Regions from separate parts of the Gilliamella sp. B2785 genome, predicted to be linked through region 2. Evidence: riboswitches for the same ligand, from Rfam matches in the RefSeq annotation. Region 2 holds a riboswitch; each other region holds the start of a gene.
What was found. A riboswitch is a leader RNA that binds a small molecule or an ion and turns the genes downstream of it on or off. The one in region 2 is predicted to bind thiamine pyrophosphate.
Positions count from the first base shown of each region.

Region 1: it holds a riboswitch for thiamine pyrophosphate, as region 2 does, so the genes downstream of both, thiB (thiamine ABC transporter substrate binding subunit) here and thiM (hydroxyethylthiazole kinase) in region 2, are expected to answer to the same signal.
Region 3: it holds a riboswitch for thiamine pyrophosphate, as region 2 does, so the genes downstream of both, tenA (thiaminase II) here and thiM (hydroxyethylthiazole kinase) in region 2, are expected to answer to the same signal.

Region 1 covers NZ_JAFNNC010000001.1:309,283-317,505, forward strand. The annotation lists gene J3U24_RS01420 (hypothetical protein) at 1-643, opposite strand, end outside; gene thiQ (thiamine ABC transporter ATP-binding protein ThiQ) at 1,379-2,080, opposite strand; gene thiP (thiamine/thiamine pyrophosphate ABC transporter permease) at 2,058-3,638, opposite strand; gene thiB (thiamine ABC transporter substrate binding subunit) at 3,652-4,650, opposite strand; TPP riboswitch at 4,691-4,799, opposite strand; gene argS (arginine--tRNA ligase) at 5,316-7,049, shown strand; gene J3U24_RS01445 (hypothetical protein) at 7,453-8,223, opposite strand, start outside.
Region 2 covers NZ_JAFNNC010000003.1:37,254-45,476, reverse strand. The annotation lists gene J3U24_RS04480 (MFS transporter) at 1-876, opposite strand, end outside; gene J3U24_RS04475 (M20 aminoacylase family protein) at 892-2,064, opposite strand; gene J3U24_RS04470 (heavy-metal-associated domain-containing protein) at 2,493-2,699, shown strand; gene thiD (bifunctional hydroxymethylpyrimidine kinase/phosphomethylpyrimidine kinase) at 2,896-3,708, opposite strand; gene thiE (thiamine phosphate synthase) at 3,720-4,361, opposite strand; gene thiM (hydroxyethylthiazole kinase) at 4,361-5,146, opposite strand; TPP riboswitch at 5,199-5,300, opposite strand; gene trkA (Trk system potassium transporter TrkA) at 5,355-6,716, opposite strand; gene trpS (tryptophan--tRNA ligase) at 6,831-7,826, opposite strand; gene J3U24_RS04440 (phosphoglycolate phosphatase) at 7,850-8,223, opposite strand, start outside.
Region 3 covers NZ_JAFNNC010000006.1:37,535-45,757, forward strand. The annotation lists gene J3U24_RS07915 (pyridoxamine 5'-phosphate oxidase family protein) at 1-434, shown strand, start outside; gene J3U24_RS07920 (GFA family protein) at 491-892, opposite strand; gene pdxT (pyridoxal 5'-phosphate synthase glutaminase subunit PdxT) at 1,221-1,802, opposite strand; gene pdxS (pyridoxal 5'-phosphate synthase lyase subunit PdxS) at 1,802-2,686, opposite strand; gene J3U24_RS07935 (PLP-dependent aminotransferase family protein) at 2,796-4,199, shown strand; gene J3U24_RS07940 (SemiSWEET family transporter) at 4,599-4,862, shown strand; gene J3U24_RS07945 (hypothetical protein) at 5,265-5,498, shown strand; gene J3U24_RS07950 (DUF1161 domain-containing protein) at 5,634-6,038, shown strand; TPP riboswitch at 6,075-6,163, shown strand; gene tenA (thiaminase II) at 6,216-6,860, shown strand; gene asnA (aspartate--ammonia ligase) at 6,907-7,899, opposite strand; gene J3U24_RS07965 (hypothetical protein) at 8,142-8,223, opposite strand, start outside.

The DNA.
Region 1 (8,223 bases), on a different contig from region 2:
CTGTTGACCGAGTGAGAAAACCTTTATTAGGGTCCCACGTCGAAGATGGGCCAGCAAAATCACCTGTACCGTAAGTCAAATTAGGACGAGCAAAACATACCACAGCCCCAGCCTTAGGATTGACGTAATAAGTCACATTACGGGCACTGAAAGTACTACGATTAGGAAAACCATAACGAGTAGATAATGTACCGTTAGTACTAGATAACGTAACCTTATAAGGTGAATTACAAGTCGTTAACACGGAATTACGTGATACAACTTGATTGTTTTTATCGACAATAGATAAACTTAAACGACCAGTAGCAGTAACGTCACTATCTCCATCATCATCTCCCCAATAATTATTAGGAGGACCGATAAGAGAACTCAAAGCGACTGAATTAGTATCAGTAGGAACGAACATACGAATATCAGCAAAACTCTGACCCTCAACCGGCAAGACGATTGGGGTTGTAGATGATGAATTGTTAGAAGGCGTGTAATTAGCTCCGTTAGATAGCGTAATCCCAAGCAGACCGTTAGTATCAACTGCACGAGTACGACCACCGTCGAAAGTCAGATAAGGAGGAGTGCCCTGTATCTGATTTGCTGTTGTCTGTGATGTCAATGCGTGACCCGAAAAAGGAAGGAAAAGAGCCACGGAAAAAACAATCTGCCGGGATAATTGGGAAAAGGATCGAAAACAGGATCTGAAACAGGATCCGGAAAACGATCGGAAAAAAGATCGAGAAGAGGATCGCGGAAGCGATCGCGCGAAAATTCGCAGAATTTCACTTGATTGAGTAGAAAAATAAGCTTCAGTGAAAAATTTAAACTGGGTGCTGGACTTAGACGAATTTAAAAGATAGGTTGGCCAGGTTGCCTGTTGCCTGTTGCCTGTTGAAAATTATAATGCATTTTAGACTACCCTGTCAAGTAATTTTTTGATTAATTTACAATTTTATGCTTTTCTGTCAAATTTTAGCCTATTAGCTAAAACCGTGTAAAAAGTATAGTGATTGGAAAAACACGATGCAACACTTTTTTTCGCTCAATTGGGTTAACTTTTGTAAATAGGATCTAAAAAGGATCTAGATGATAATTGATTAAGCGCTGTTTTAATTAAAGATTATCATCATTACAAATCTTTAGAATCACGGTTATTGATCCTGAAAAAATTATTTTAGTATTTAAAATAGTGGTTATGATCATTTAAAAGTTTTAAGTGAAATTTAAAACCTCAAAAACCCGGCTCCTCAACTTTTTTTAATGGAAAAAACAGCTACTAAAAAACGCCATAGTTTAAAGCGGAATTACTTATTTGAGACAACATTGCAAAACAGAATTTTGAACCCCAAAAAACCCACTCCTCAACTTTTTTTACGGAAGGTTCTAATTATGAATAATAACTTATCCCTAACAATTTAGCTATCTCTTGATTTTCAGCTAGCTGTTTTGGTTCTGCATTAAAAATGACGTTTCCATTTTCAATAACCACACAGCGAGAAAAATGGCTAAGTGACTCATCCAGATAATGCGATACCATCATTAAGGTCAGATTAAATTCACTACAAACCTGATTCACCAATGCCAACATTTCAAAGCGCAGAGCTTGGTCAAGAGCAGAAAATGGCTCATCTAATAATAATATAGGACGATGTTGTATAAGACAGCGAGCCAGTGCCACGCGTTGCCGTTGGCCACCCGATAGCTGTTCGGGATAGCGATGGTTAAAGCCTTCCAGCCCGACACGAACCAGAATATCATTAATAGTCATTTGTTCAGCTCGACTCAGTTTTAATGTCGGCTTGATGCCTAAAGCAATATTTTGTTCAACCGTTAGATGGCTAAATAAGTTATTTTGTTGAAATAGCATCGATACAGGGCGTTTACCGGGTAACGTTGTTGTGACATTTTGGTTATTTAAAATGATTTGTCCTGATTTAGGAAAGATGAACCCCGCAATCAAGCTAAGTAATGTACTTTTGCCCGCGCCACTTGGTCCGACAATAACAACCCGCTCTTTAGCAGCAATATTTAGCGTAAAGTGCATGTTGAAGTTGTCATATTGATATTCAATTTTTTGAAGTTCGATCATAATCCATCACAACCAATAAACTAAAAGATAAAAGTAATAATATCGCGGCTGTCACGATACTTTCTTGATAATGATAATGCGATATCTGTTGGTATAAATAATAAGGTAACGTGGTCACCGACTGCCCGCCAAACAGAGCTATTACCCCAAAATCGCCCAATGACAATATGGCAGCAAGGGCAAAACTCATCAACATAAGGCTTTTTAACCCCTTAAAATCGACCAAATAAAAATGCATTAATCCATTGATATTAAGGGTTTGGGTTAACTGCCAATAGCGTGCCGTAATATCATACATCGGCGTAGCTAAATTTTTAAGGATGAAAGGTAACGCCATTAACCCATTACAAACCATAATTAATAAGCAGATAAAAACAGTGTTATGACTAAAACCGAATAACAATAAAAACAATCCCGATGCTAATACCATGTTTGGTATAGCTAATATCAAGGAGGCAACCATCATAAGCCGATTACTTAATTGACGTTGTTGGTTAATCAATAGTCGGCAATTGGTCCATAGCAAAAGTAACCCAAGTAACATCGCTATCATAGCCGAACCTATAGCAATAAGGATTGAATAGAGTAAGGCTTGTTGCAACATCGATGTGAGTAATGAGATTTGGAAAAAATAGAAACCTTGAAAAAGTATGGTAATCATCGGAGACAGGATAAATAATCCCCCTATTACGATAATGATCATGCTAATCATTTTTAGCCAATTGGTTATCGGTAATTGATAGTTGGAGTGACTAAATTTAACACTCAGCTTTCTATCATTTCTATTTATTTTCTGCATCAAGCTGATAAAAACAATACAGCAAACCAACTGCACGCAAGATAGTAATGCGGCTTGTAATAGATCAAAGTCTCGCACCGCTTGATAAATAGCCACTTCCAGCGTGGTGTATTTTGGACCACCACCCAATGCAAGCACTATGGCAAAACTCGAAAAACAGAGCATAAAAATAAGTGCTGCCATAGGCAATATTTGTCTACGAAGTAACGGCCATTCAAGTAATTTAAAATAGGTAAATGTTGAAAAATTAAGTTGTGCCGCTAGCTGTCTTTGTTCTATCGCAACACTGTTTAATGTTTTGTAAAAGAGCACACAAGCATAAGGAAAATTCAAAAAAACATGAGCCAACAAAATACCTTGCAAGCCATAAATAGGAAATGAAAATGGGATATGCAGTACTTGGCAAATGTAAGCCAGTAAACCTTGTTGCCCATATACCGACAACAACCCTGTCACAACCACTAAAGCGGGTAAAATAAAGGTAATTGGCATTATTTTTATCAGTAACTTTTTACCTTTAAAATCAATAAAGGAGAGCGCCTTAGCCATTAATATTGCTGATGCCAGCGAAAGTATTGTCGATAACAAAGCTTGATAAAAAGTGATCCAAACAATATGAAGTACATAACTATCAAGATAAATCGTCAAATTTCCTGACTCTAAGGCAAATCGCCAAATAGCAATAAGTGCCGAGCTTAAAATAATGAGTATTAAGCTCGCTGCACTCATTCCGGGTAATAACGATTTAAATTTCAACATTGGCGATACGGATCTATTTACTAATTGCCGATTGCCATTCTCGAATCCAAGCCTTTTGATGTTTTTCAATCTCTGCTGGCTCAAATTCTAACGATTTATTGACCGAATTAATTTGCGCAAAGGCATTAGGTAGATCCGTTTTGATAATCGGATACATCACATTTTTCTCAGCAAATTGGTGTTGGACTTCAGGTGTCAGCAAATAACGTAAAAATTGGCGCGCTAGGTCAATTTCTTGACTGTATTTAATGATTCCGGCTACTTCAACTTGACGATAGTGCCCTTCATCAAAAATAGCTGCCTCGTAGTGATGCTCGTTTTCATTAATGATATGTGCCACTGGCGATGTACTGTAACTAAGGACAAAATCCGCTTCGCCTTTTAAAAACATACCATAAGCTTCGCTCCAACCTTTGGTGACCGTCACCGTGTTTTTAGCGATTTGCTGCCACGCTTCGGCTGCTTTATCACCATAAACTTTTTTTACCCAAAATAGTAAACCGAGTCCTGGTGTACTGGTTCTTGGATCTTGGTAGATGATTTTCCAACCGGCTTTATTTTCGACCAATTCATGTAAAGAATGAGGTGGATTTTTGACTTTGTTATTATTGTAGATAAAAGCAAAATAACCAAAATCATAAGGCATAAAACTATCATCCCACCAATTGGTGTTGAGATTGTCGGGTTTAGCGATTTGATGAGGAATAAGAATATTCGCTTGTTTGGCTTGCTCTAATAGGTTGTTATCTAACCCTAAAATAACATCCGCATTCGTTTTATCGCCTTCAAGACGAATACGATTTAAAACCGACACACCATCACCTAATGTCACAACCTCAAGTTGGCAATTGCATTGGGCTTCAAACCCTTTTTTGATAGCCTCACCGGGTCCCCATTGTGACATAAAGGAATTATAGCTATAAACCGTCAAAGTAGGCAGTTCTGCATTGGCTAATGGGTTAAAAAGTGAAAATAGAAAAATAACAGGTAGTAAAAAGTTTTTACAAAACATTTTGCCTCCAAAGAAATAGGTAAAAGACAAAAGGTTTGAGCAGATATAATAACTCAAATCCCTCCGCTGGCATTATCCAGTTCAGGTTCGACGAGTTATGTCAGTCAATCTGACACTCTCAGCCCACTAGGGCACCCCGTTGAGAACGACATTAGTTTAGAGGGTGAAGGTATAATTGTAAATAGTTACCTTCAACGGTTGCCTGCAAACTTATCTATGATTTTGGAAGAGAGTAACTGCGCTTGATCAAACTGATAGCTTTATAAAATTTCGGCTTAGCCCCATTTGTAATCGGAAAATCGATTTCTTGCTTATTTAAGGGGGGAGTGAGTTTTGCATATTCATCCAAAAAGATATTTTCACCATAATTATCATACTATTTTGTCAATTGTGAATCTGAGTTGTTGCAGATGGCCTTGAGCAAACACCAACGTTGAAAAGAGCAAAAGGATATTGATAATCAGGTAGTTAAATAAATTTCGGCACCTGTTTTCTCTTTATTTTTTTATCTATTTTATAATTAAGTTAATAAATTACATCTAAATAAAAAAATTTTGTTTATAAAAGAATCAGCTATTTACTTGTCCTTAACTAATCCCACAGTGACAATTTATCAATTTATCAGTATTATATTGGGCATTTTATTTTAATCGATTAGGTTCAGTGTGAATATTCAACAACTATTAACACAACGTGTTTCTCAAGCAATGATTATGGCGGGTGCTGATAAAAACTGCGACGCTTTAATCAAGCAATCAGCTAAAGCCCAATTTGGTGATTACCAAGCAAATGGTATCATGTCTACCGCTAAAAAATTGGGAATGCCACCACGAGCATTAGCTGAAAAAGTTTTACAACATCTTGATATTGATGATATTGCCGATAAAATCGAGATCGCCGGTCCTGGTTTTATTAATATCTTTTTAAAAGATAGTTGGATTGCTGAACAAAACGAAGTCGCGCTAAATAGTGATAAACTGAATATTACTTTACCAGCCAAACCACAAACTATTGTGGTTGATTACTCTGCACCAAACGTAGCAAAAGAGATGCACGTCGGCCATTTACGCTCAACTATTATTGGTGATGCTAGTGTCCGAGTATTAAGCTTTCTTGGTCATAATGTTATCCGAGCCAACCATGTTGGAGATTGGGGAACCCAATTTGGGATGTTAATCGCCTATCTTGAAAAAATGGAAAACGAACATGCCAATGACATGGAACTTTCAGATTTAGAATCGTTCTATCGCGCAGCAAAAAAACATTACGACGAAGACGAAGCCTTTGCCGAAAAAGCCCGTAATTATGTCGTAAAACTTCAAGGTGGTGACCAATATTGTCGTGAAATGTGGCGAAAACTGGTGGATATCACCATGACACAAAACATTGCCACATATAAACGCCTTAATGTCACCTTATCGGTTGAAGATACAATGGGCGAAAGCATCTATAACAGTATGCTACCAGGCATTGTTGCCGATCTAAAACAGAAAAAATTAGCGGTTGAAAGTGACGGTGCCATCGTCGTATTTCTAGATGAATATAAAAATAAAGAAGGCGAACCAATGGGCGTTATTATCCAAAAACGTGATGGTGGCTATCTTTATGCAACAACCGACATTGCCTGTGTAAAATATCGTTACGAAACACTTCATGCTGAACGTATTTTATATTATACCGATTCACGTCAACACCAACATCTAGAACAAGTTTGGGATATCGTGCATAAAGCGAAATATGTACCAGAATCCTTAAAACTTGAACACCACATGTTTGGTATGATGTTAGGTAAAGACGGCAAGCCGTTTAAAACTCGTTCAGGTGATACCGTAAAATTAAACGACCTGCTTGACGAAGCAACAGAGCGTGCAGAAGCACTCATTAAAAGTAAAAATCCCGATCTTTCTCCAACAGAACTTGCCAAAGTGATTGATGCTGTGGCGATTGGCGCAGTGAAATATGCCGACCTATCCAAAAATCGTACAACCGATTATGTTTTTGATTGGGATAACATGTTGTCATTTGAAGGCAATACTGCACCATATCTACAATATGCCTATACACGCGTACTGTCGGTGTTTAGAAAATCAAATATCAACGAAGATAGCTTAACTGGTAATATCAATTTAGGCACGGACAAAGAGCGAACATTAGCAATTCGATTAATTCAATTTGATGAAACCGTTTCAACCGTTGCTGTAGAAGGCACACCGCATGTGCTGTGCGCCTATTTGTATGATATCGCCACCCTATTTTCTAGCTTCTATGAGCACTGCCCAATTTTGGCTGCCGAAAATGAAGACTTGAAACATAGCCGTCTAAAACTGGCATCTTTAACGGCAAAAACCCTTAAAACCGGTTTAGATATGCTTGGTATTAAAACGGTTGAAAAAATGTAACAAAACCAGCCACCGATATTGTTCAATATCGGTGGTATATCGCCACTTAAAAACATCTTAAAAATTTCAGCGTTTAAAATTGAGGGAAGTTTTATAAAACCAAATTCATCCCCAAAAAATCCTCAACTTTTTGATATAAAAACACAACTAAACACCACAGCTTAAAGCTGGATTATTCATATAAAACAATATTAAAAAGTAGGATTTAGAACCCCAAAAACCTCGCTCCTCAACTTTTTTTGTAATAAAAAAAATAAACCCGCGGGTAATTCAAACATCGCTAAGCCACAAAATCACTTTTTATGGCTAAACGATGTTGGCTCGTAGCTTGCTTTTAATTGCTTAATACTTTTTTCCTCACCCCCAACCCCGGCCCTAAGGATTAAGGACGAAGAAATAAGGACTAAGGATAGGTGCAAAGCACGTAGTGGTCGTTAACTTGGGTCCAAGATGCACTACCAACGATTATGTTCACGACAGACTGGCTATTAGGATTCCGGTCACTAGTCCAGAACCAATTGTAGCCGAAGTCAACGCCAGAGTAACCGGTTATATCCCCCCACTCAGTTAAAAAGCCTGAACCAATTCTACGTTGGTAATGATTACCAGATGAGGAAGGAGTGGCGCCAGAGATAGCAGGAGATTCTGTACGAACTGCATTGGTTAAATCCTTTACCTTAACAAGACGATAACCAATACGATTACACCAAGATAAAGTATTAGGATAAGTGTAAAGATTACGACCACGATTGACGAACCACTGTTTCAAAGTAAAACCATATTTGACGACAGGAGTACCATTATTGTCACGACCGACCAGCTCGAATGTCTGAGGCAGAGGAGGAGTGGAAACAGGGCCAGGACTAGATGAACTATGCTGGGATGTGGTAGCGTAAGGACCAGTTAAAGTAACGTGTACGCTTGTAGTAGTAGAATTAGTCATTGTAGCTGTGATACGTCCACGAGAAACAGGAGACCAAGACAAAGGTTGATTAACACCACCAATGAGTAAATCAAAGTACAGTTTGTTAGCACCAATTGTAGGAAAGTTTCTACCGTAAAGTGATGGGTCAGTTGACTGAGGGATAAAACCATCATAAGGGTCCCACATCGAAGCAGGACCAGCAAAATCCCAAGATGGGTTAGGAGTATAATCACCAAGCTTACCATACCT
Region 2 (8,223 bases):
AACAGCATTTAGCATAAAGTTGGATAAGGTAGCACCACGGTAAGGGATATTTTTAAATAATGCAAAATCAATGAAAGCGCCACTCGCTTTACTTTTTTCAATAACAAAAAATAAAATCATAAAAACAAAACAAACGGTAGCCAACGATAATGTTGTTAGACTAGTCCATCCAAAAGTAGAACCTTTGGTTATCACAAGATTTAATGAAACTAACGTAATAACAAAAACAAATAGCCCTACATAATCAAATTTTGGCAGACTCGAAGGATCTTCAATTTTGGTTTCAGGAGTTCCTTTCAACAAAAGCATACCTAATACAGCACAGATAATAGAGATTATAAAGATCCATTGCCAACCTAAATAAGTCGCTATTGCACCGCCAGCAAGCACACAAGTGCCCGAGCCGCCCCAAGATCCAATCGACCAAAAACTCAATGCACGCTGACGATCTTTGCCTTGATAATAGGTTTTCACTAATGCTAAAGTCGATGGCATAATACAGGCTGCAGATAAGCCTTGAATAATGCGTCCAAAGGTAAATAATATTTCTCCTTGGGCGAAAATCAAACAAAGACAACCAATAATACTTAAAATAAAACCAAAGTAAGTAAAACGAACTCGTCCAAAGCGATCAGCTAAACCACCAGCAACCACAATAAAGCAGCCAGAGAAAAGTGCAGTCAAACTTACTGCTAAATTAAAAGAGGCTGGAGTGATACCAACAGTATTCTGAACAGCCGGTCCAACATTGACTATTGATTGAGCAAACAGCCAAAAAGTAATAACTCCTAATACAATACCTAATGTTAACCGGTTATAACTTTTAACTTGCTTGGTGCTAGAATTCTTTGAAGTTGACATATTTAAACCAGACATAGAAGCGATTTATCCTTATTTACTTAAATATGTTTCAGTTAATGCAACCCAATATGACGCAGCAGGAACAATACATTTATCATTAAAATCATAACCAGGATTATGAACACTACAAAATCCTGGTTCGTCTCCATTGCCGATAATCATGTAACAACCATTTGGATTGCTCTCTAACATAAAAGCAAAATCTTCACTGCCCATAAAAGGATGGCAATTATCATGAACACGATCTTTACCGACTAATTTCTGAGCAACTTCTAATGCAAATTTTGTTGCATTAGCACCATTATGTAAAACAGGGCTACCATTGATATGTTCGATTTTAACTGAGGCGCCAAAACTTTCCGCCTGCGAAGTGGCAATTTCGGTAATACGCTTGAGCAATAAAGTCCGGGTATTATTATCTAATGCTCTGACGGTTAGCTTCATCAATGCATCGCTATTCACCACATTGGGGGCTTCGCCAGATTGAATACAACCAATCGTGATAACAGCTTTCTCAAAGGGTGAAACATTGCGGGAAACAATACTTTGTAAAGCAATGCCAATATAACAAGCAACAAGCGTCGCATCAATTCCTCGCTCAGGCATGGCTCCATGAGCACCTTTCCCTTTGATGGTGATATGAATCGTATCGGATGAAGCCATAAGAGCACCGCTTTTAAAATAAAAATGGCCTTCCTTAAATCCGGGCATATTGTGAATACCGAAAATCACATCACAAGGAAATTGTTTAAATAAACCCTCATCGACCATCACTTTCCCACCATATAACAACTCTTCAGCTGGTTGAAAAATGACATGTAAAGTCCCATCAAAGTTGCGTGTTTCGGCAAGATATTTAGCTGCACATAGCAAAATAGTGGTATGCCCATCATGACCACAACCGTGGAATTTACCATGGCTAACACTGCTCCAAGGTTTACCCGAAGCTTCAACAATAGGTAATGCATCCATGTCAGCTCTAATACCTATTTTCTTATTACAAGCGCCATTTTTCAAAACACCAACGACGCCAGTTTTTGCTAGACCACGATGAACCTCATAGCCCCATTCAGATAGCTTATTTGCAACTAAATCACTGGTTTTTTTCTCTTCAAAACCTAACTCAGGATGTTTATGAATCTGATGTCGAATATCAACAAATTCTTGTTCTGTTTTTCTAATCGTTTCCATAATATGCTGCATTTTAGGCTCCTAATTAACCTGAATATCGTTTATGAGAAAAAATAAAAATGGAACTATACATCTAAGTTAAAATTATATTTAAAAACAAAAACTAACTTTATTATCAAAACCACATAGATGAATAAATATACAATCTAATTTTGTATAAGTCGATTATTTCTGTTATTCATTTTTTATTCTTGAAGGATAACCTTGCTTATTTTTCTTGGCACCATGGTTTATTTGAGTATAAAGGAGCAGAAACGCTCAATCATTACGTTTTATTAATAACAGATATAAATCTTATAAATTTTCACTATTCTGAGGTGTTTTTTTTGTAGGCTTATTGGCGTAATATAATCACTATACTTTATATGGCAGACAAATTTATTTTAATTATAGATGTTCCAACGTTGCACTAGATGAATTATAGATAACAAAAGGGGATAATGATGAAATTAATCGTCGATAATATGAGTTGTCAACATTGTGTTAAAACCATTACTAAAGCAATTAATGATATTGATCCTAAAGCTAAAGTGACTGTTGATTTAGCGAAACATGAAGTTGATATAGAAGGTGGTACTATCTCACAAGAAGCTGCAATTCAAGCCGTTAATCAAGCGGGGTTTGAGTTTGTGGGTATTTCGTATTAAGGCAATACTATTTACAATTTCTCATTTTAAACGATTAAGACAATCGCTTAAATACTAGATAATACAAATATCCAATAGCCTCTATTTGACTAGATAATGCACTAAAAAAGTTTTCATATACTTCATTGGCACGGATTGTCGATGAAGTATATAGCTGTTGAAAATAGCGTTTGCCGAAAATACCACATTTAGCTTTCTAGCCTTTTCCTGCGGTGTTCCACCATTGATAAAAATGGTGAGTAGGTCCAATTCCTTTACCAATTTTCAAATTATCTGCATTTTCAATGGCACCTTGTAGGTATTTTTTTGCTTGTTTAACGGCTTCTTCTAACTCATATTTTGGTAGTAATGCTGAAATAGCTGCCGATAATGTGCAACCTGTACCATGTGTGTTTTTAGTTTGGATACGTGGTGATGCCATTCTGATGATCTTAGTTGGCGTGATTAGATAATCAGGACTTTCTTGACTTGGCAAATGCCCTCCTTTCATTAATACTGCCTGACAGCCTAATTTGAGTAGCTCATAACCCTGTTGTTGCATTTCATCTTCGTTTTGTGCCTCATGACAATCAAGTAATGCTGCTGCTTCTGGAAGGTTAGGGGTGATGATGGTGGCGAATGGTAATAGCAATTCTCGAATAGCGGTAATGGCATCATTTCTCAATAAAGGATGCCCCCCTTTGGCTATCATTACCGTATCAAGAACAATATTGGCAATAGGATTATTGCTTAATAGATGATTAACCGTGGTTACAATCTCTTTATTCATCAGCATACCGATTTTAACGCTATCAATATGGATATCTTGATAAAGTGTGTTAAATTGAGCCTCAACAAATTCGGGTGGCACTGGGTATATGCTATTAACACCTTGTGTACTTTGTGCGGTTAAAGCAGTAATGACTGACATCCCATAAGCGCCAAGCGCTGAAAAGGCCTTTAAATCGGCCTGAATACCTGCACCGCCACTAGGATCGCTACCAGCTATAGTTAATGAAACTGTTGTCATGGTTTAATTTCCTATCTTACTTGTCTTATTTTTCTAATCAAATCAGATGTGGCCTTAGCAATATCTCCTTGCCCGCAAATTGCGGATACAACGGCAATACCTTCAATGCCAGTTTGAATCACTTCAGTTAAATTGTTTACACCGATACCACCGATCGCAACGGCAGGGCATTGTTTTGCTTTAACAAGTTCAGTCAATTGGGCGATGCCTATTGCTTCTGCTGCATCTTTTTTGGTGGGGGTTGGATAGATAGGACCAATACCTAGATAATCGACTAGTTGCCAAGGAACGCGCTCAAGTTGCGAATAATTAGAGACTGAAAGCCCTATCCATTTATCTTCTCCAATTAATCGTCGTGCAACTTCGACAGGTAGATCGCTTTGTCCAACATGAACACCATCGGCATCGACAGCTAAAGCTATATCAATATGATCATTAATCAATAGTGGAACTTGAGTGTCGATTAATACTTCTTTTAAAGCTTGGGCAGCTTTATACCAATTTCTACCTGAATATTCTTGTTCTGAACGTAATTGAACGGCAGTAACACCATTTTCAACTGCAAACTTAGTGGTATTAACCATACCATTTATGCCATCACAAAGTACTGGGTCAAGTACTAAATAGAGTGTTAAATCAAGTTGCTTCTTCATCAAAAATCCTTATTTGTGGTGAAAAGAGAAAGTTGGTCAATAATTGACATAGCAAAAGTACCTAGCCCTTGCTGTTTATTAGCGAGTTCACCCGCTTTTTTCATCATAAAGCAGGCTGAAGCAGTAGCCTTTAAATGATCTTCAGAACTTGCAATCAATGCTGCCACAATCGCAGATAATGAACAACCAGTACCAGTTACTTGTGTTAGCGCGATATCACCCCCAACAATGCTATAAACCTGCTCACCATCTGTGACATAATCGGTCTCACCTGTTATTGCAACAATGGTTTGATATTTCTTGGCTAATAGCATTGCCGCATTTAATGCAGAATCAGTAGAATCCAGTCCATCAGGCCCTTTTGATGATGATTGTTGACCACTTAATGCTAGAATTTCTGAAGCATTTCCTCGAATAACTGTCGGTTTAAATTTTAATAATTGCTTAGCAATTTCAGTGCGATATTTCAATGCTGCTCCAACTGCGACAGGATCTAATACCCAAGGAGTTTGATTAGCTTTTGCGGCGGCTAGTAACATGCTTTTAGCGCTATGACTATTGATCGTACCAATATTAATTAACAAACCATTTGCAATGGCAACAAAGTCCTCAACTTCTTGCTCAGCTACCACCATCGCTGGTGAAGCCCCAATCGCCAAAAGAACGTTAGCGGTGTAATTTTGTACCACATCATTGGTAATACAATGGATTAAAGGTCGCTTCTGATGAACTTGCTCAATAAAAGGAATGGCATCTTGATTTGAAAATAATTTAATGACCGACATATTCTTTCCTTATCTAATAAATAATATTAAGGGAAGAATGTGTCAAAAGCGGTAATTAAGACAGAGACTTCCCTACGCTGGCATGATCCAGATCAGGTTCAACGGGTAAATTCTCAGTTTTTTGCTCTAACAAAAAACACCCCGAGTCTAAATAACAAATTTGGATAAAATTGAATCTATTATGAACTGAGTTTAAAAATTAAACAAGTTATTGTAATAATCTTTCTATATCACTAATGGCTCGTCTATCCGGTAAGAAAATTATTAAATGATCGCCATCTTCAATCATTAAATCCGTATTTACTATAATTACATCTTCACCACGAACCACGGCACCAATCGTAGCACCTGAAGGTAATTTTAAACTGTTAATATTTTTACCGACTAATTTTGAATTTTCCGCTTCACCACGAGCAACTACTTCGACAATTTCCGATTCACCTTGGCGTAATGAGACAACTTTAACTACACCCGTTTGCCTAACATGGCTTAGTAGTTCTGAAATAGTGGCATGTTGTGGTGAAATCGCGATATCAATAACACTATCGTTAATCAATTCTAAGTAGGCTTGTCGCTGGATAAGAACGATGACTTTTTTTGCCCCCATTCTTTTTGCCAGCATAGATGACATAATATTGGCTTCATCATCGCTAGTGACCGCCACAAACAGATCGGTTAACTCGACTTGCTCTTGTGATAATAATTCTTGGTCTGATGATTCACCATGTAACACGGTGGTATTAACTAACTGCTCAGCTATTAATTCAGCTTTTTCTGCATTACGTTCAATCAACTTAACTTGATAATCATTCTCTAAACGTTTAGCTAAAGCAATGGCAACGCCACCGCCACCGCTAATAATAATACGTTTATAAGGTTTTTCTAGCCTTTGTAGTTCACTGGTTACTGCTTTAATATTGAGGGGAGGGGTAATAAAATAAACCATGTCTCCAGCTTCAATTAAAGTCGAACCTATTGGACGAATAAAACGATTTTGACGATAAATAGCAACAACACGCGCTTCGACATGTGGTAAATGCTCTTTAAGTTCGGATAGTTCGCTCCCCACTAACGCACCACCGTAATAAGCGGTTACAGCAACCAAACAGACACGATTATCATAAAACGAAGCAAACTGTAGAGCACCAGGATATTGAACTAATTGGCTAATATGATTTGTAATTAAGTTTTCAGGAGCAATAATATGATCGATGTTGATACAATCTTTATTGAAGAATGGGTATCTTTCATCGTTATATTCAGGAGCACGGATTCTAGCAACTTTTTGTGGAATATTAAACATCACATGCCCAATCTGACAAGCCATCATATTTACTTCATCAGAATTGGTAACGGCAACTAACATATCGGCTGATTCCGCGCCAGCACTCTCTAATACTTGTGGGTAAGAGGATTTACCGCAAATAACTTGTAAATCAAAACGCTCTTGCAAAGATTGCAATTTATCATGATCTTCATCAACGACAGTCACATCGTTCTGCTTTTCAGTTACTAGATATTCAGCAAGTGCACTACCAGTTTGGCCTGCACCAAGAATGATAATTTTCATAATAAACCTATTATAATCAAAAGGCCTCAAGCTAACTCATTATTAGAACAATAGAGCTCATATCAATTAAAGCCGTTTGATATTGTTTAGTAATAATCGCAATCTTATTTTAGATTATACAAAACCGATTGCGTCATAAACCTTCTTCAACGTAGGCTCTGCTTTAGCGCGAGCTTTTTGTGCTCCTTCTTGCATAATTGAAAGAAGATAATTTTCATCATCTCGATATTGATGATATTTTGCTTGTAAACCGGTTAACATCTCGATAACTTGATTCGCCACCTCGGTTTTTAGATGACCATACATTTTGCCTTCAAACTCTTTTTCAAGTTCAGCAATCGGCTTACCTGTAATACCTGTCAAAATATCTAACAGATTTGAAACACCGGCTTTGTTTTTTGAATCATAACGTACAACAGGTGGTTCGTCTGAATCGGTCATTGCCCGTTTAATCTTCTTCTCGACATCTTTCGGATTCTCAAGTAAACCAATAACATTGTTACGATTCTCATCTGATTTAGACATCTTTTTGGTTGGATCTTGTAAAGACATCACACGAGCACCTACTTTAGAAATAAACGGCTCAGGAACAGTAAAAATATCGCCATAAAGTGCATTAAAACGCATAGCGATATCACGTGATAACTCGAGATGTTGTTTCTGATCATCACCTACAGGAACTAAATTAGCTTGATATAACAAAATATCAGCAGCCATTAATACTGGATAATCAAATAGCCCGGCGTTAATATTTTCAGAGTGACGAGATGACTTATCTTTAAACTGCGTCATACGGCTCAGTTCACCAAAATAAGTATAACAGTTCAACGCCCAACCTAATTCAGCGTGAGCTGGTACTTGTGATTGAACAAAAATAGTACTTTTTTGTGGATCGATACCACACGCCAAATAAAGCGCTAACGTATCAAGTGTTGCTTTTCGCAACTTATTAGGATCTTGACGGACCGTGATCGCATGTTGATTGACAATACAATAAACGCAATCATATTCATTTTGCAAAGACACCCAATTCTTCAAAGCCCCTAAATAGTTGCCTAATGTTAGTTCTCCTGATGGCTGAGCGCCACTAAATACAATTGGTTTACTCATAATTTATTCCTAATTTATACTCATTATTTTTTTGCATCAGCCTTTGGCTGAGGTAATAAGGTTAAAATATCTTTAAAATCATCAAATAAAAAATCAGGCTTGCTAGATGCAATCGACACCCCATAATTATAACCATAACTTAATGCTACAGTCGGGCAATTAGCATTTTTAGCAGCAGTAATATCATTCTTTGAATCACCAACAAACAGCAACTGATCACTAAACAATCCAAAGGTTGCCATGACTTGATAAAGTGGGGCAGGGTGTGGTTTCAACTTAATCACATCACCACCACCAAGTACCAATGAAAAGTATTCTTTAATACCTAATGACGTCAATAAAGCAGGTAAAAATTGTGCAGGTTTATTGGTAACTAAAGCTAAGGGATAATGATTTT
Region 3 (8,223 bases), on a different contig from region 2:
CATCTGACCATAAAATCGTGCAATTTATTAAACAGCAACATGTGTTAAGTTTGAGCCTAATATTAGCAGAAAACCAACCATGGTCATGCAACGCATTTTATGTATTTGATGAAGTTAATTGGTGCTTATATTTCTTATCAGAATTGAAAACCCAACACGCACAAGCGATGCTAAAAAATCCTAATGTTGCTGGCACGATTAGCATTAGTCCAAAATCGGTTGCTAAAATACAAGGGATACAATTTACAGGCAATGCTCAATTGCTTGCTGAAAATCAAGCAAGTCATGCTTATAAACTTTATTATCATGCCTTTCCTTTTGCCAGAGTGATGAAAGCACCGATTTGGTCTATTCAATTGCAACAAATCAAGATGACAAATAACCTAATGGGTTTTGCGCATAAAACCCATTGGCAACGTAATGAAGAGCTTTAAAAGCAGACTTAGCTTTCGAAAATAAACATCATCCAGCGAATGATATTAACATCGAATTATTTTGGGGGGATTCCTTCTTCGAATTCAGGATAACCATCACAAATAATATCCCAATTCGCTTTTGAACCGGTATAAATATGAATACGCTTTTCCGCATTAATTGGTTCATTAATTAGGCCAATACGTAATCGATAACTATTATTATCATTATCACGACTAGAAAAAAGGTGTGAACCACATTGACCACAAAAATGGCGATTAACGCCTGAGCATGAAAAAACTTTTATCTTTTCTTCGCCCTTAATAAAAGTTAAATCTTCCTTGTTAATGGCTGTTGCAGCATTAAAAGCCGAACCAGTTTGTTTGCGACAACGCGAGCAATGACAATACACAATTGTTTTAATCTCATTATTAAGTTGATAGACAACCTCGCCACATAAACAACTTCCTGTCATCATAATTTATTTACCTTTTTTATTTATCATTTGTTAACACATTATAAAGACAGATAGAAATAAGTTACAAGTAATTTAAAAATAGATAAAAAAAGTTGAGGAGCGGGTTTTTTGATGAAAAAAAGCACCAATAATTAGTACCAATAATCAAATAAACTAAATTTACTTTTTTATTTATCCATTTATTCCCTTCAAATACATTAAAATCAGAAATAAGTTGGAAATAATTTAAAAAATAGAAAAAAAGTTGAGGAGCGGGGTTTTTGAGGAGAAAAAGGCACCAATAATTAGTGCCTATAATCGAATATATTTTTATATAAGAGAAAAACGGTCAGCATTTTTCAATAAAATAGCGCATTATGCGATTATCGGTCGTTAGTTCGGGATGGAATGAGCAGACTAAAATATTATTCTGCTCTGCCATTATGCAATGATTATCAATAAAAGCAAGTTGTGTGACTTGCTTGCCCGCCCTAGCAATATAGGGCGCTCGGATAAAAACAGCTGGAACTTGCTGGCCAATAGGTGCAATATCTAACATCGTCTCAAAGCTAGCAATTTGCCGACCAAATCCATTACGTTCAACCACAATATCCATCAACCCCAGTTGTTCAACTTCGCTATGGCTTGTTTCATTACCGCAAAGCACCAAACCCGCGCAGGTACCAAAAATCCCTTTACCTTGCTTAGCAAACTCTTGGATTGGTTCAAATAAGCCATTTTGTCGAATTAAACGACTTATTGCAGTTGATTCACCACCCGGAATAATTAAACCATCAACTTGACTCAATTGCTCGGGCTTTTTTACTGCAATTGGGATGACTAAATCAATAGTTGCAAGCATATTTAAATGTTCAGTCACTGCACCTTGTAAATTAAGCACACCAATGGTTTTACTTGCTTTTGAGCTCATTACCAACCTCGCTCCTGCATTCTTTCAGATTCGCTTAATTTGCTGATTTCGATACCTTTCATCGCTTCACCTAATCCTTTTGAAAGTTCAGCTAATCTTGGATAATCGTCAAAATAAGTTGTTGCTTGAACGATTGCTTTAGCGAATTTTTCCGGATTTTGCGATTTAAAAATACCTGAACCAACAAACACACCATCGGCACCAAGTTGCATCATCAATGCAGCATCAGCAGGCGTAGCAATGCCGCCAGCAGCAAAATTAACAACCGGTAGTTTACCCAGTTGTTTGATTTGTAATATCAACTCATAAGGTGCACCAATCTCTTTAGCAAATGTCATCAACTCATCTTTTGATTTACCAACAACTAAACGAATTTGTTCATTTACTCGGCGCATATGCCTTACTGCTTCTACAATATTACCTGTTCCTGGTTCACCTTTGGTGCGTAGCATCGAAGCTCCTTCACCAATTCGACGCAGTGCTTCGCCTAAGTCACGACAACCACAAACAAAAGGTACGGTAAATTCATCTTTCAATAAATGATATTGTTCATCCGCTGGTGTCAGCACTTCGCTTTCATCAATATAATCGACGCCCATAGACTCCAAAATGCGTGCCTCAACGATATGACCGATTCGCGCTTTTGCCATAACAGGTATGGTGACTGCTTTCATCACTTCTTCAACGATTGTTGGATCAGCCATTCGTGCTACGCCTCCAGCAGCGCGTATATCAGAGGGAACACGTTCTAAAGCCATTACAGCCACTGCACCTGCTTGCTCAGCAATTTTTGCTTGTTCGGCATTAACTACATCCATAATCACACCGCCTTTTTGCATCTGTGCCATGCCACGTTTTACTGTTTGTGTACCTGTTTTCATGATTACTCCTAATTAAATAAACTATTATTCAAAATAAAATTGCTACAATAAACAGCCAATTGGACTATAATTAACCCATCCAATTATGCATAAATCAAAAAACTGATAGACGATGTGGAATAAACAAAAATTAGCGGCTTTTGACGGAGCACTATTTAAAAAAGTGATCCAGTTGATTGAAAATTACATTGAACAAGGGGTATTAATAGCGGGTGAGAGATTACCATCAGAGCGAGAGTTGGCTAAAAATCTGCACGTTAACCGCTCAACTATTGTCCATGCACTAGATATCTTAACTGAACGAAATATATTGGTTCGTAAGCAGGGTAGTGGAACCTTTATTAATGATCAAAAATGGGGGCTTCAAGCTTACTCCACTATTAACTGGCGACTACCAGCCCATTTCTATCAAAATCGCAAAAGCGTATATCAACAAAAAGTATTTCAGACTCGTCAGCAAATGGCGAACATCTGTGATTTGGCTAATGGCGATTTACCAACTCATATGATGCCCAAATTAATGTTACCCAATATCACCTCTCATGAAATGGTTGCTTATGAAAAGCAAAGCGACACATTGCAATTGGGTCTACCCACACTCAAAGTGCAGATCGCAAATTATATGTTGAACCAATTTGGCATGATGGTTGATACCGATCAAATTTTAATAACCTCAGGAACGCAGCAATCCCTCTTTTTAATTACTCAAGGATTATTAAAACCTGGCGATGCAATAGGCATTGAATCACCTTCATATTTCTATTCATTACCACTATTTCAAGCAGCAGGCTTGCGGTTATATGGTATTGAGTGTGATGCCGAAGGGATAACCTTAGAGAGTTTACAAAAAGTCAGTTTAGAACGGCAAATTAAATGGCTATTTCTAAATCCAATATTTCAAAATCCAACGGGATGTGTGATGAGTAATCATCGAAAAAAACAGATATTGGCATTTTGTCGAAAGCAGTGTATTGGTATTGTTGAGGATGATGCTTATAGTGGGTTAACTTTTGATCAAAAGAGTCATATCGACCCGATAAAAAAATATGATACCAGTAATCAAGTTATCTATTTAGGATCATTATCCAAATATATTGGTCGCAACATACGTATTGGTTGGATGATTGCACCGAAAGAAATTATCGAAAAACTAGCCAATATAAGGCATCACATTGACTCGGGATTAAGTATATTACCGCAACTTTTAGCTGAAGAATATTTGACTCATCACTACCAATCCCATCAAGAATGGTTACGCCAGCAATTAAAACAGAAGGCTAACCAACTAATAGATTGGCTTGATGACTATTTTAAAGGTGACATCAATTACCAGATACCCACAGGCGGTTTTCATCTATATGCCCATTTGCCCGTTAGCAGTCAGGCGCAGGAGTTGGCTATTTTAAATCAATTACTAGCAAAGCATATAATCGTGTCACAAGGCACTGACTTTGGGGATCGAGTTGGCGCTATACGTTTAAGTTATGGTCATTTTGCAAAAGATTTGATGAGATAAAGCGAACTAAGTTTTTATTGATTGTTCTAACAGGTATTTGGCGTTAATAAATAGATCATAACGGCCCAGACAAACAAGGCAGGGTTAATCGGTAAACTTCAAATCTCATTATTGGATTGAATCTCAGCTAAATAATCACAAAACTATCAAAAAATCGCGGTTTTTATGCCTTATTAGCTACATTATATGATATAACAATTTGCGCTTGATATAAGGCCTTCGTAGCAATAACATTTATTATTAAAAACCATATCCGATTACTTAAAATAGATTCACATAAAAAATCTTATCATTTTATTTACAAAATATTATCTGAAACCACGGTACACCAATATTTAACTCACTTGTTATATATGTTAGATTATTTGCTCCTTTCATATATAAGCAGGTAGGCTGATTTTGAATCTTTCTCCAAAAGCTTTTCACTATTTGGGTGTTATCGCAACACTTGCATCATTAGGAATGTACGTATCGTATATCCCACAAATTATCGACAATCTTCATGGATTTAAAGCTAATCCAACTCAACCTTTAGCGGCAGCAATTAACTGCTCATTATGGGTCTGTTATGGCTTATTACGACAAAAAAAGGATTGGCCAATTGCAATAGCTAATTTTCCAGGGGTATTATTTGGTTTAACCGCGTTTATTACTGCTTTATAAATTCTTGTTTTAACTCCCTTATATTTTCTTTATACAGCATAATATATGCTGTATTTTTTTATAATCACAATTTTTGTGAAATAGGCTAGATAATTGTTACTCAAAAATTGAGAAATCAGAGAAGATTAAAAATTAACCTTGCATATAACTTATTAATTATTATATTGTTATTGAGTTATCAACAGGTTTGTTAAATACTTATCAAATAATAAAGTGAATAATTTAATCAATTAATTTAATTTATCGATTTACTATTGTTATCTAATAGTGATTAGACTATAGTAAAAGTCAGCCTATTTTTTAGGCTGGATTCATCTTTAAAATCTATCAGAATGTTATTTATACAAAGATTAACTAAATTTGATGATTAACAAATGAGTTTTATAAAATAAGGAAATCACCATGGCTGATATTAATCTTTCCGATGATTTGATAAAAGATTTTATCTACTCAATGTACCGTAAAGAGGTATTATTAAATTTAAAAGGTGTGGTTTTGACTGAAGAAGATCGCAAACAACTCCACGCAAAAAGAGACTTTGTAAATCAATTATCTGAAGCCGAATTATCCGATATTCGCTCATGGGTTCTAGATAAATTAAAATTACTCGAAAACCAACACCAAGAGCAGAATTAACTAAAAAATCTATACTAAGCTAGCTTTTTCAAATCTATTGATAAAATTTATTTGCAGCGTTATTCAAAACGATATGGACAGTTTAAACAATCGTTTTATAATGCATCAGTTACTCGATAATCTTAAGGAAAGATCATGAAAAAGTTAGCAGTAGTTTTATTATTAGGTCTCCCAGTTATTGCATCTGCGTCCAATTGTGACGAAATTAGTGCAAATATCGCCGAAAAAATTAAAAATAACGGTGTTAATGAAAATAGCTTCCAATTAAAACTTGTTCCTCAAGGTGAACAAAATATTGAAGGTAAAATCGTTGGATCATGTGATCGAGGTAAACAAAGCATTGTTTATATTCGTACACCATCATCAAAATCAGTTAAAGATGAGCCTGAAACACCTGTTGAAATCACACCACAACCCGTCGAGAGCGACAGCCCTAGTAACGCTCCAGTTCAAACGCCAGCTTCGGCACCAGTAGAAAAAGTTCAAACTCCAGAGCCGACTTCTACAGAATCTCAGGAAACTGAACAAAAAGCAGAATAAAGAGAAATTTAAGTAACCATTTTATAAATTTTATAATTTGTTTAACCGGGGTGCTATAGGCTGAGATTATACCCGTTGAACCTGATTCGGTTAATACCGACGAAGGGAGTTTAAAACACGTCTATTATAGAAATCTGTTTAACTCCTTATAGCGAATTTGTCAAAAAAGGAGTCATTATGCCATCATTTAACTCACTGATTGAATCAAGCAAGTGGAAACACTATATTCAACATGATTTTGTTCAACAATTAGGAAAAGGCACATTAGACTTAACCTGCTTTCAATACTACCTTAAACAAGATTATCTTTTTTTAATCAACTTTTCCCGAGCTTGGGGACTTGCAGTATATAAAAGTCACGACATTGCTCAAATTCGGCAATCATTAGAGAGTTTAAAAACCATTGTTGAAGTTGAACTCGATCTGCATATTGAATATTGCAAAAAATGGCACATATCTGAATATGAACTAAGCACATTAAAGGAAGCCAAAGCCAATAGCGATTATACACGTTATGTGCTTGATATAGGATTACACGGCGATATATTAGATATACACATAGCAATGGCACCCTGTTTAATTGGGTATGGCATGATTGCCAATTGGATTCAAGGTTGGGAAGAAAACAACCCATATCGCTCTTGGATTGAGATGTATGCTAGTAAGGAGTTTCAACAAGCAGTACAAAAAGAAATTGCTTGGATAGAACAACAATTACTTAATATTAGTGAAAACCGATTTAAACAATTAAGCCAAATATTTAAGCAAGCGACGCAACTGGAAATAAATTTTTGGCAAATGGCATTGGATAAAAGTGACTAGTAAACAGCATGTTTTACCATTTTAGATAAAACATGCTGAGCATGAATTATAAAAGTTGTTGATAGTTTTGCTTGGTTACATCATCCCAAACACTTGCTTGGACTTGCCCAATATGATGTTGTTGTAAAAGCAACATAGTTAGTCGAGATTGTCCAATCCCGCCACCAATTGTCTGTAAAAAATCACCATTAGCTAATGCCTTATGCCAAGCATATTGGAGACGATCTTCATTATTGGTTAATTTTAATTGACGTTTTAACGTCTCAGGATCGACGCGAATACCCATTGACGAAATTTCAAAACCACTATTTAAAACTGGATTCCAAACTAAAATATCACCATTTAATCCTTTAGAACCCATCTCATTATCGCTACTCCAATCATCATAATCAGGGGCGCGCACATCGTGTTTTTCTTTATTTGACAAATCACCGCCAATACCGATTAAAAATACTGCGCCTAACTCTTTAGTAATCGCGTTTTCGCGCTCTTTTGGTGACAAATTAGGATAACGTTTTAATAACTGCTCACTATCCATAAAAGTGATCGACTCTGGTAAAAAACAAGAAAGATGATATTTTTCTGAAACCACTTTTTCTGTAGCCTTAATGGCACTATAAATCTTCTCTACCGTCTGTTTTAAATAAGCAAGATTGCGATCTTCAGGACGAATCACTTTTTCCCAATCCCATTGATCGACATAAACAGAGTGAATAGGGGAGAGCTTATCTTCATCAGGGCGAAGCGCTTTCATATTGGTATAAATACCTTCACCAACTGGAAAATTATGTTGGCTCAATATTTTGCGTTTCCATTTAGCGAGTGAATGAACCACTTCAAATTGCGCATCAGGAATACTCTTAATATTAACCTGAACCGCCTTCTCAGTCCCAGATAAATTATCCTGAACACCATCACCAATTTGACTCAAAAGTGGGGCTTGAACTTCAATTAGTGATAAATTATTAGCTAATTGCTCAGCAAAAAATTGTTTAACAAAATTGATCCGTTGTTGCTGCTCTTTAAATGATATCGTCATGTCTCATCTCAAAAAGTGAATGGGTTAGTGACGATAAATTAAACTAGAAAACAGAAATATGCAAGTTAGAACATATTCGGACTTTTTATAAAGCGCTAAGCACTATAATCAAATTCACGGATTTCCGATGCGGGCAAGGACTGCATCACACATTAAACGTAAAAAATGAAATTAAATTACCCAATAATACAATATATTAGGTAATTATTTTTCATCATATAGGTAAAAGATAATTGAGTTAATTATTGATTAAAATAGGTGGAAACAATATGGGTTAAATTTGGCTTTTGCCATTTTGCGATGAACACAAAATTAGGTACTATA